3 regions of the Paenibacillus shunpengii genome follow, and region 3 is predicted to be linked to each of the others. Evidence: riboswitches for the same ligand, from Rfam matches in the RefSeq annotation. Region 3 holds a riboswitch; each other region holds the start of a gene.
What was found. Region 3 has a riboswitch for thiamine pyrophosphate ahead of ACFSVM_RS01595 (YkoF family thiamine/hydroxymethylpyrimidine-binding protein). Riboswitches for the same ligand answer to the same signal wherever they lie in the genome.
Positions count from the first base shown of each region.

Region 1: another riboswitch for thiamine pyrophosphate. It lies ahead of thiC (phosphomethylpyrimidine synthase ThiC); the one in region 3 lies ahead of ACFSVM_RS01595 (YkoF family thiamine/hydroxymethylpyrimidine-binding protein).
Region 2: another riboswitch for thiamine pyrophosphate. It lies ahead of ACFSVM_RS13465 (thiamine phosphate synthase); the one in region 3 lies ahead of ACFSVM_RS01595 (YkoF family thiamine/hydroxymethylpyrimidine-binding protein).

Region 1 is NZ_JBHUMJ010000003.1:413,306-416,404, reverse strand. It holds gene thiC (phosphomethylpyrimidine synthase ThiC) at 60-1,871, opposite strand; TPP riboswitch at 2,098-2,208, opposite strand; gene ACFSVM_RS16210 (IclR family transcriptional regulator) at 2,325-3,074, opposite strand.
Region 2 is NZ_JBHUMJ010000002.1:2,890,459-2,893,557, reverse strand. It holds gene ACFSVM_RS13470 (ABC-F family ATP-binding cassette domain-containing protein) at 1-1,139, shown strand, start outside; TPP riboswitch at 1,216-1,326, shown strand; gene ACFSVM_RS13465 (thiamine phosphate synthase) at 1,524-2,168, shown strand; gene thiO (glycine oxidase ThiO) at 2,183-3,099, shown strand, end outside.
Region 3 is NZ_JBHUMJ010000002.1:367,432-370,530, reverse strand. It holds gene ACFSVM_RS01605 (energy-coupling factor transporter ATPase) at 1-493, opposite strand, end outside; gene ACFSVM_RS01600 (ECF transporter S component) at 493-1,071, opposite strand; gene ACFSVM_RS01595 (YkoF family thiamine/hydroxymethylpyrimidine-binding protein) at 1,075-1,683, opposite strand; TPP riboswitch at 1,838-1,960, opposite strand; gene ACFSVM_RS01590 (LysE family translocator) at 2,082-2,732, shown strand; gene ACFSVM_RS01585 (DUF896 domain-containing protein) at 2,830-3,066, shown strand.

The DNA of each region.
Region 1 (3,099 bases), on a different contig from region 3:
CTGCAATCTACGAAACGGGATCTCACATTATTTTCCTCAATCATAGGGAGATCATTCATTCATCTATTCTGACCCCGATATTCTTCTGCCTTCTCCTGCATACCTGCATGGATCGCTTCCTTCTCACTAACTCCCTTAACGGATGCCATATTTCGAATATCCTGAGTGATGCGCATGCTGCAGAATTTCGGACCGCACATCGAACAAAAATGCGCCGTCTTCGCCCCTTCTGCAGGAAGAGTCTCATCATGATAGGATAAGGCACGCTCCGGATCAAGGGACAGATTGAACTGATCCTTCCAGCGGAACTCAAATCTCGCTTTGGAGAGGGCATCATCTCTTCTGTGCGCTCTAGGATGACCCTTGGCCAGATCGGCAGCATGGGCAGCGATCTTATAGGCAATGACCCCTTCCCTTACATCATTCTTATCCGGCAGTCCCAAATGCTCCTTCGGCGTAACGTAGCACAGCATAGAGGTGCCAAACCAGCCGATCATCGCTGCCCCGATCGCAGATGTAATGTGATCATATCCCGGAGCAATATCTGTTGTAAGTGGACCCAGCGTGTAAAATGGAGCTTCCTGACAAATCTCCATCTGCAGATCGACGTTCTCTTTGATCTTATGCATGGGTACATGTCCGGGACCTTCAATCATCACCTGCACATCATGCTTCCAGGCGATCTTCGTCAGCTCCCCGAGCGTCGCCAGCTCTGCCATCTGGGCTTCATCGTTCGCATCATAGATGCTGCCGGGTCTTAGTCCATCTCCAAGTGAAAAAGCAACATCATATCGGCTCATAATCTCACAAATCTCTTCAAAATGAGTGTACAAAAAGTTCTCCTGATGATGTGCCAGACACCAAGCTGCCATGATGGAACCGCCCCGTGACACAATTCCAGTCATCCGCTCTGCTGTCATTGGAATATATCTTAGAAGAACGCCTGCATGAATCGTAAAATAATCAACACCCTGCTCCGCCTGCTCGATCAGCGTATCTCGGTATATTTCCCAGGAGAGCTTCTCTGCCTCCCCGTTCACCTTCTCCAACGCTTGATAGAGTGGAACTGTCCCAATGGGTACAGGAGAATTGCGGATAATCCATTCTCTAGTCGTATGAATATGGCGGCCCGTCGAGAGGTCCATGACTGTATCCGCTCCCCAGTGCACAGCCCAGCTCATCTTCTCTACCTCCTCCTCAATCGAAGAGGAAACAGCAGAGTTTCCGATATTCGCATTGATCTTAACATGGAATCGGCTTCCGATCAGCATCGGCTCACTTTCCGGATGATTAATATTTGCAGGCAGGATTGCCCTTCCTCTTGCAATCTCACTCCTTACAAGCTCCGGATCAAGCCCCTCGCGGATCGCTGCAAACTCCATTTCAGGCGTCACGATCCCTTTTCTGGCATAATGCATCTGAGTTACACATCGCCCTGACTTGGCTCTGAGCGGCTGTCTTCTGACGCCCGGGAACACCTCTACCTCCTGCTGGGCACTTCTGTCCGATCGAATCCCATTATCCTCTGGCCGTATTTCTCTTCCTTCATAAAACTCAACATCTTCACGCTCAAGGATCCAATTCTGACGCAAGAGTGGAAGGCCTTGACGAATATCAACTTCAGTATTCATGTCACCCATGGGTCCACTCGTATCGTAAACCCGAAATGGCTCATTCTGCTCTACTCCTTGGGGTGTGCTGGTGGGATGGAGCTCAATTTCACGTTCGGGTACGGCAATGTCCGGCCTTGATCCTTGGATATATACCCTCTTGCTGGCGGGGAATGGCTGTAGCCTTCCAGATTCGATCTTTAATTGTTCTCCTCTTATAGCCGATGTCTCTGTGTTCAATCCTTTGTTCGAATGATTCATATGTGCTTCCTCCTTTGTCGAGTTGGGTAGCCCTCTCCTGAGCTGCGTTTGAAAGACAGAAGCTTCACAAACGATAGCCAGTTATATAGAAGCTGCGGCAACAAAAAAAGAGCCCATTCCCACAGGGGAATCAGCTCTAATCCAAATAAGATCTTGGTGTACAGGCTAATAGATCTGCATAGACCACTAACAGAGCCATCACCGCATACAACGGATCCTATCCACATTATATCGCCAATTACTTCCCTACGCTGGTATGATCCAGATCAGGTCCAAAGAGTCCGGCACCTTGCAGTGCCATCTCAGCCCGGCATTTCGGGCTCCCCTAGTAAATTGTTATTGTTGTTTAAAAGAAATGGATTGACCTCATCCTTCGTCTGCATCAAGGTCCATACAAGATTATCTCATTCAGAGCATATTTTCAACCTTTATTTTCCATCCAATCCGAGAGAATTACCTCAGCATGAAACCCATTTGTGCCGCCGTCTCCATAACAATAGGCGCATATTCCCGAAGTGTCTCTTCCGACAGCCTGCTGACGGGTCCGGATAATGACAGTGCCGCTGCCACCTTACCCTTGCGATCAAAGATCGGCGCTGATACCGCTGCTGCTCCAGGCTCTCTCTCTTCATAGCTCGTTGCATATCCCAATTCTCGGATCTCTTGCAGCTGACTCATATAAATATCTTGATCAACGGACAAGGGGATATCAAAATTGCGTATCAGCTGCTCCTGCTCTTCTCTTGCTGCAAACGCAACCAACACTTTGCTTGATGCACCAACGGACAAGGGCAGCCTTACACCAACAGGTGCTACCCTTCGGATCGCTTGATTGCTCTGTACGGCCTGAACGCGTATCCGCTCATTGCCGTCCTTCAAATACAAGCTAACGGTCTCTCCCAAGCGATCACGAAGGCGCTCCATCGCAGGCAGCAGTAGAATCGCCGGGTCATCACTCTGGGACATATGTGCCGCAAGCTCCCATATGCGAATACCAAGCCTATACTTCTCCGTTGAAGGATTGCGCACAACAAACCCCCTGTCCTCCAGTGTTGTCATTAAACGATGAACGGTACTTTTATGTAAACCGATCTTACCCGAAATTTCTGTAAGACCCAGATCTGATTGCTCTGTAAAGCATAACAAAATATCCAATGCCCTCTCGACCGCTCGAACCGTTAATTTGCGATCTTGCTCTTCCATGGCATAATCCCCTCTCTGTTTCATC
Region 2 (3,099 bases), 2.5 Mb from region 3:
TTGATGTCAAAGTAGAAGAGATGGCGAATGGGCTTGGTCTGAATGCGATAGGACTTGACCGTGACGTATCAGCCCTTAGCGGTGGACAGCGGACGAAGGTGCTACTAGCCAAGCTGCTTCTTGAGAAGCCTAACGTTCTTCTCCTGGACGAGCCTACGAACTATTTGGATGTTGAGCATATTGAATGGCTGACTCGTTATTTGAAGGACTATCCATATGCCTTCATGCTGATCTCACATGATACAGAGTTTATGAATCAGGTCGTGAATGTCATTTATCATCTTGAATTTGCGAAGCTGACCCGTTATTCGGCGAACTATAACAAGTTCCTTGAGATGGCTGATATCAACAAGAATCAGCATATTGATGCTTACGAGAAGCAACAGGAATTTATTAAGAAGCAAGAGGATTTTATTCAGCGAAATAAGGCTCGATATTCAACCTCAGGACGGGCGAAGAGCCGTGAGAAGCAGCTGGATCGTATTGAACGCATTGATCGTCCTGAAGAAGCGGCCAAGCCGGTGTTTGGTTTCAAGGATGCCCGCGCAAGCGGCAAGACCGTATTTGAAGGCATCGATTTTGAGATTGGGTATGACTATCCACTGCTTCCCAAAATGACCATGACGATTGAGCGGGGAGATAAGATTGCCATTGTCGGATGTAACGGCGTTGGTAAATCCACGCTTCTCAAGACAATTCTCGGAAAAATTCCTGCGCTGAGCGGGAAGACTTATCTGGGGGATTTCCTATTCCCGGCTTATTTCGAACAAGAAGTACGTCCTGGCAAAATTACACCAATTGATGATGTATGGAATGAATTCTCTCATTTGAATCAGCATGAAGTACGTGCGCATCTTGCGCGCTGTGGTCTTAAGAATGAACATATTACAAGACCGCTGAACATGCTGAGCGGGGGAGAACAGGCCAAGGTACGTCTATGTAAGCTCATGATGCGCGAGACGAATTGGATTCTATTCGATGAGCCGACCAATCACTTGGATGTGGTAGCCAAGGAAGAGCTGAAGCGTGCACTCAAAGAATTCAAAGGCACGGTATTGCTCGTTTCCCACGAACCGGATTTTTATGAGGATTGGGTAACCAAGACCTGGAATGTAGAAGAATGGTCAACTAAAGTTTAAAATCCTAGTCAAGTTAAGACTTTCCAAATCCTTGCTTATGTGTTAACATATTCAACGTAATTCTACAACTGTATAGTAATTTCACTAGGGGGGCTGCACGTGAGCGGCTGAGATGGAATGAATCGATTCCGGACTCTTTGTACCTGATCTGGGTTATACCAGCGTAGGGAAGTGGGAACTGATAGGATGCTAGAGCGCAGGCTTCATGATTCATCGATAGTGATACGCTCTGTAGATTTCATGTATCAGTCTTTGTTGCATTTTATCAATGTAAACTTAACCACTTCCATTAGGAAGTGGTTTTTTTGTTGCCGCGATGGCTTGCGGGACATGCGGGGATTTACCCACAGGCTTGTTTTCTCAATAAGGAGGTGATCTATCATATTGAAGCCCGAATTTGAACTAGAACTACATGTGATCTCTCCCTCCTCATCCCCATCTGACTGGATTCCCATATTCTCTACCCTATGGCCTTATACGACGGCTGTACATATCCGGGATAAAATCAGCAACGTGAAGGAAATCGAACAGTTCATAAATACCCTGATCCTTCATCACATTCCAGTGAGTAAGATAGGGCTTAATCGTCAAGAGGATCTGGTATACGAGTATGAGCCAGCCATTCTCCAAATCGGGATGAAGGAGCTTTATCAGATCGAGTCTCTCAAGAGCTCTATGACAAGACGTGGGATCACAAAGACACGTATTGGCGTATCTGTCCATTCCCTCCAGGAGGCAAAGCAGGCTGAGCACCTGGGAGCTGATTTTTTATTGTACGGTCATATTTATCCTTCCTCTAGTAAGCCGGGTGCTGCTCCGAGAGGAGTCGTCTCATTACAGCGGGTTTGTATGGAGGTGCATATTCCGGTTATTGCGATAGGAGGAATTAAGCCGACAGATATTGATGAACTCGTTAATGCAGGAGCATCAGGTATCGCTGTGATATCCGGAGTGATGAATGCAGCAGATCCGCTTGGTGCAGTGCAAGAATATCATCAAGCACTTTGTCGTTATGGACCGATCAAGTAAGGAGGAAGACGGATATGCAAGATTACGAGCAAAACGTGGATACCGCTCGCAGGTCAGAGTTTATCGTGGTTGGCGGAGGGATTATCGGTTCAGCCATTGCTTATTTCTTGGCAAGGGATGGTAAGGATGTTCTGCTGTTGGAGGGAGAGGGGATGGCATCGGGAGCTTCAGGAGCTGCTGCAGGTATGCTGGCGCCGCATTTAGAATCATTCGCAGTTCCTGCGCTAAAAAATTTGGCTGAACGCAGTCTTAAGCTAATCAAACCTTTAATTGATGATTTATCCGCTCTAACTCCTATCGATGTCGCATTGAATAGTGCTGGTTTTGTCTCACCGTTTATGAATGATTCTATGGAATCCATGAAAACGGATTATCAAGAGTACTGGAATCCACTCAAGCTTAGAAGGGAGATTCCCGCGATCTGTGACCAAGCAGAAGGCGCTTATTATTATCCTGATCAGCTTCAGCTGCTGCCTGCCCAATTGAATAGAGCTCTGATTGATGGAGCTAGGGTCAAAGGTGCACGTTATCTGGAGCAACAGCCCGTGGTTTCACTTAATATTCGGAATGGAAACGTTTGTGGTGTCGAAACATCAACAGGAAGCTACGCTTGTGACAACATCATTATCGCATCAGGACTCGGACTGGGTATCAGAGGGGGGCTGTCCAGCCTGGGGATCGATCTTCCTACAGTAGCTGTCAAAGGTGAAATTGTAGCCGTTTACTCACCTGAGATCAGATTGGATTATACCATTTATACACATGATGTTTATCTTGTACCTAAGCCAGGAGGGGAGATATGGATTGGGGCGACGAGCCTCCCTTTTCATAACGATAAGACGGTATCAGTAAAAGGAATACTTCAACTGCTCCAGAAGGGAAGCAAATGGATTCCGCAGCTTGAACACGCTGCTTATGCTCGTTGCTGGGC
Region 3 (3,099 bases):
TGCCGCCGGAGAGAGTGTGAATCTGAGCCGTTCTGTACGGCAGCAGGTCAACCATCTCAAGCGCTTCATCCATTCGGCTGCGGATCCTCTCTTGTGGACATTCCACATTTTCCAAGCAGAAGGCAACCTCTTCTTCCACTGTCAGCATACAGAACTGGCTGTCGACATCTTGAAAGACAATCCCTACAGCTTGCGCATGCAATGCTGCACTCTGCTCTACCATCGGCCTGCCCCATATCCTGACGTTTCCCGTGACCAGACTCTCGATCTCTTGCGGATAAATTCCGTTCAGACACAGCGCGAGCGAGCTCTTACCGCTCCCGCTAGGTCCCAGGAGCAGCAGCATCTCACCTGGAATCAAGTCGAATGTGATCCTATTTAATACAAGCGGAGCTTCTTCCTCATACTGAAGAGTCAAATCTCTCACTTCAATGGCAGCAGAAGATTTAAATGTCTCATCAGCCGGCTGATCTTTATGTGTTTGGAGTACCATTATGCTTTGTGTGACCGGGCTGCTGCTCTGGCAACCGGGAAGCTCCGCAGCACACCCGTACGAACCAGCGCATCTGCAATCCATTTTCCGAGCAGACCGGCCAGAATTGCTCCGCTGATGATCCGAACCACCAGCATTGCGATTACAAATTCGGGTGATAATGCAGCAAAGCCGGATCGGGAGTAGCCCCAGGCAAAGCTGAACACGGCCGCCCCTATTCCTGATAGCATCAAGACGGACAGCGAATACTTACGATAACGAACCGCTGCAAAGACCATTTCTGCTCCAAGACCTTGAATCATCGCCGATACGATAAGAATGGGACCCGTCGTGTTTCCAATCAGTACTTCAATAATGCCTGCAATGGTTTCGGACAGAAAGGCCGCCCCTGGCTTGCGAATAATGTACGCAGCAATAATCGAGACAATGAACCAGATTCCGAAGATCACCTCATAACCCATCGGTCCCATGACACCGGTGAGCAGGTTTCCAATCTGTAAGAACACGAGATAAATGACGGCAAAAACAACGGACAATGAGCTTAATACGATAATGTCACGCAGCTTCCAGGCTCCCATACGTTATTCCGCCTCCCCTTGCTTCTTATTAGAAGGACTGTTGCAGGACAGCGTTACGGTCATTACGACATGGGACACCGATTCCTGCGTCACTTCAAAGGACTGCTCCAGTGTCTTAAAAATGGTATGTACATCCCCTTCTAAGCGTGTAGCGTAATGAATACCTCCGCCGTAGCTGCCATCCTTCTTCGCAATATCAACGACGTTCGCAATCTTCTTCATGTATTCCGGCTCTCCGAGAGCATATAAGGCATATTCCGCTGCTCCTTCGATACGGATGGAGGAGATCATATCTTCATTCATCCGAACGGCATCTTCTGACATGTACACATCACCCGCCGAATCACCCGGACAGCCAATAGAGAAGGTGCCGCTGAACACTACGTGCTCGCCTGTCTTGGCTGCATGCAGATAAATCGCCTTCATAACATCAAAAACATGCTCAAGCCTGCCGCGTACGCAGGTACTTACATCACCGGTCTCTGTCCATACCTTGGAGGTATCCGCCTCTTGGATTGCACCCAGAATAATATCAACAAATCGATCACTCATCGGATACAGTGAAAAACGACAGCCCACAATCCGACTTGTTCCACATACTTCTGTACTCATTTCTCCATCTCCTCAAGTTTGAATTGTTGAAACAACACAAAAAAGAGCTGCACCCCTAAGTGAGTGCAGCTCAATAAAATGTGATGCCCAGAATATGGTTTCGTCTGAACTGAAGCTTATGTCCAGATCAGATGCCGGTTCCGGGCCTATATCATTTCATATCCCCGCACTTCCCCACGCTAGTATGATCTAGATCGGGTGTAAAGGGTTAACCGCCATCGTTCATATCATCGACGTATTGGTCTCTCAGCCAGTTAAGGCACCCCTAGTGCTGTATTTCGATTATGCTGTTCCAATCGTAACCCATTATACTGCTTTCTCCTGTTTTGTAAAGACTCGATTGTCTACACAAATTGTTAAACATGAATTATGATATTTACAACAAAGGAGGGCTCCACATGCTGGGTATTATTAACTTCGAAGTATTTCTGATCTCGTCCATCCTGCTCAATATTACGCCAGGGCCTGATACGATGTATGTTCTTGGCAGAAGTGTGGCTCAGGGGAAGCGGGCGGGCATTGTTTCGGCGCTTGGCATTACCGCGGGGGGCGTTGTGCATACACTGCTTGCTGCGTTCGGTTTATCCGTGATCTTGATGAGCTCTGCTGTTCTGTTCAATGTCATCAAGGTTATAGGTGCAATTTATCTAGCGTATCTCGGCATTCGAATGCTGATCGACAAGGCATCGCCTAAGGCTAAGTCTCATGGTGGACCTGCAGATATGCCTTCCGAGTTATCGAATTCCAAAATATTTACGCAAGGCCTCTTCACGAATGTAACCAATCCTAAAGTCGCCATGTTTTTTCTCGCATTTATGCCGCAATTTATTGCCCCGGGCAGCGATGCTTCGCCACTGCCTTTTGTAGTGCTTGGTCTTACATATTGCTTGACCGGAGGAATCTGGAGCATCCTGATCGCCGCCTTCTCGTCCACAGCAACGGGTAAACTGAGAAATAACGTCAAGATGAAGACGATCCTTAACAAAGCTACAGGGTTCATATTTATTGCAATGAGTATTACGCTGCTCAGAACCAAAGCTGTAGAGTAGCAGATAACAGCCTATCTTCTACCCTTCGGGTTGCAATAAGCCGTATCATACAGTAAACTGTCAGGATACAATGTAGCTTGAAAGGAAGGCTGATACCATGGAGATCCCTTCATTAAATAGAATCAATGAGCTGAGTCGTAAACAGAAGAAGGAAGGCCTTACACCGGAGGAAATCACCGAACAGAAGGCACTTCGTGAGGAATATTTGAAGGCCATCCGCGGACAGGTATTGTCCACCATATCCGGACTGACCATTGTAGATCCGAATGGAGACGACGTTACACCAGAGAAGCTCAAGCTCGAGCAGCAACAGGATAAATCCAAGCTGAACTAAAGTAAAAAAGGATAGAATCGAGTACCCGTTCAA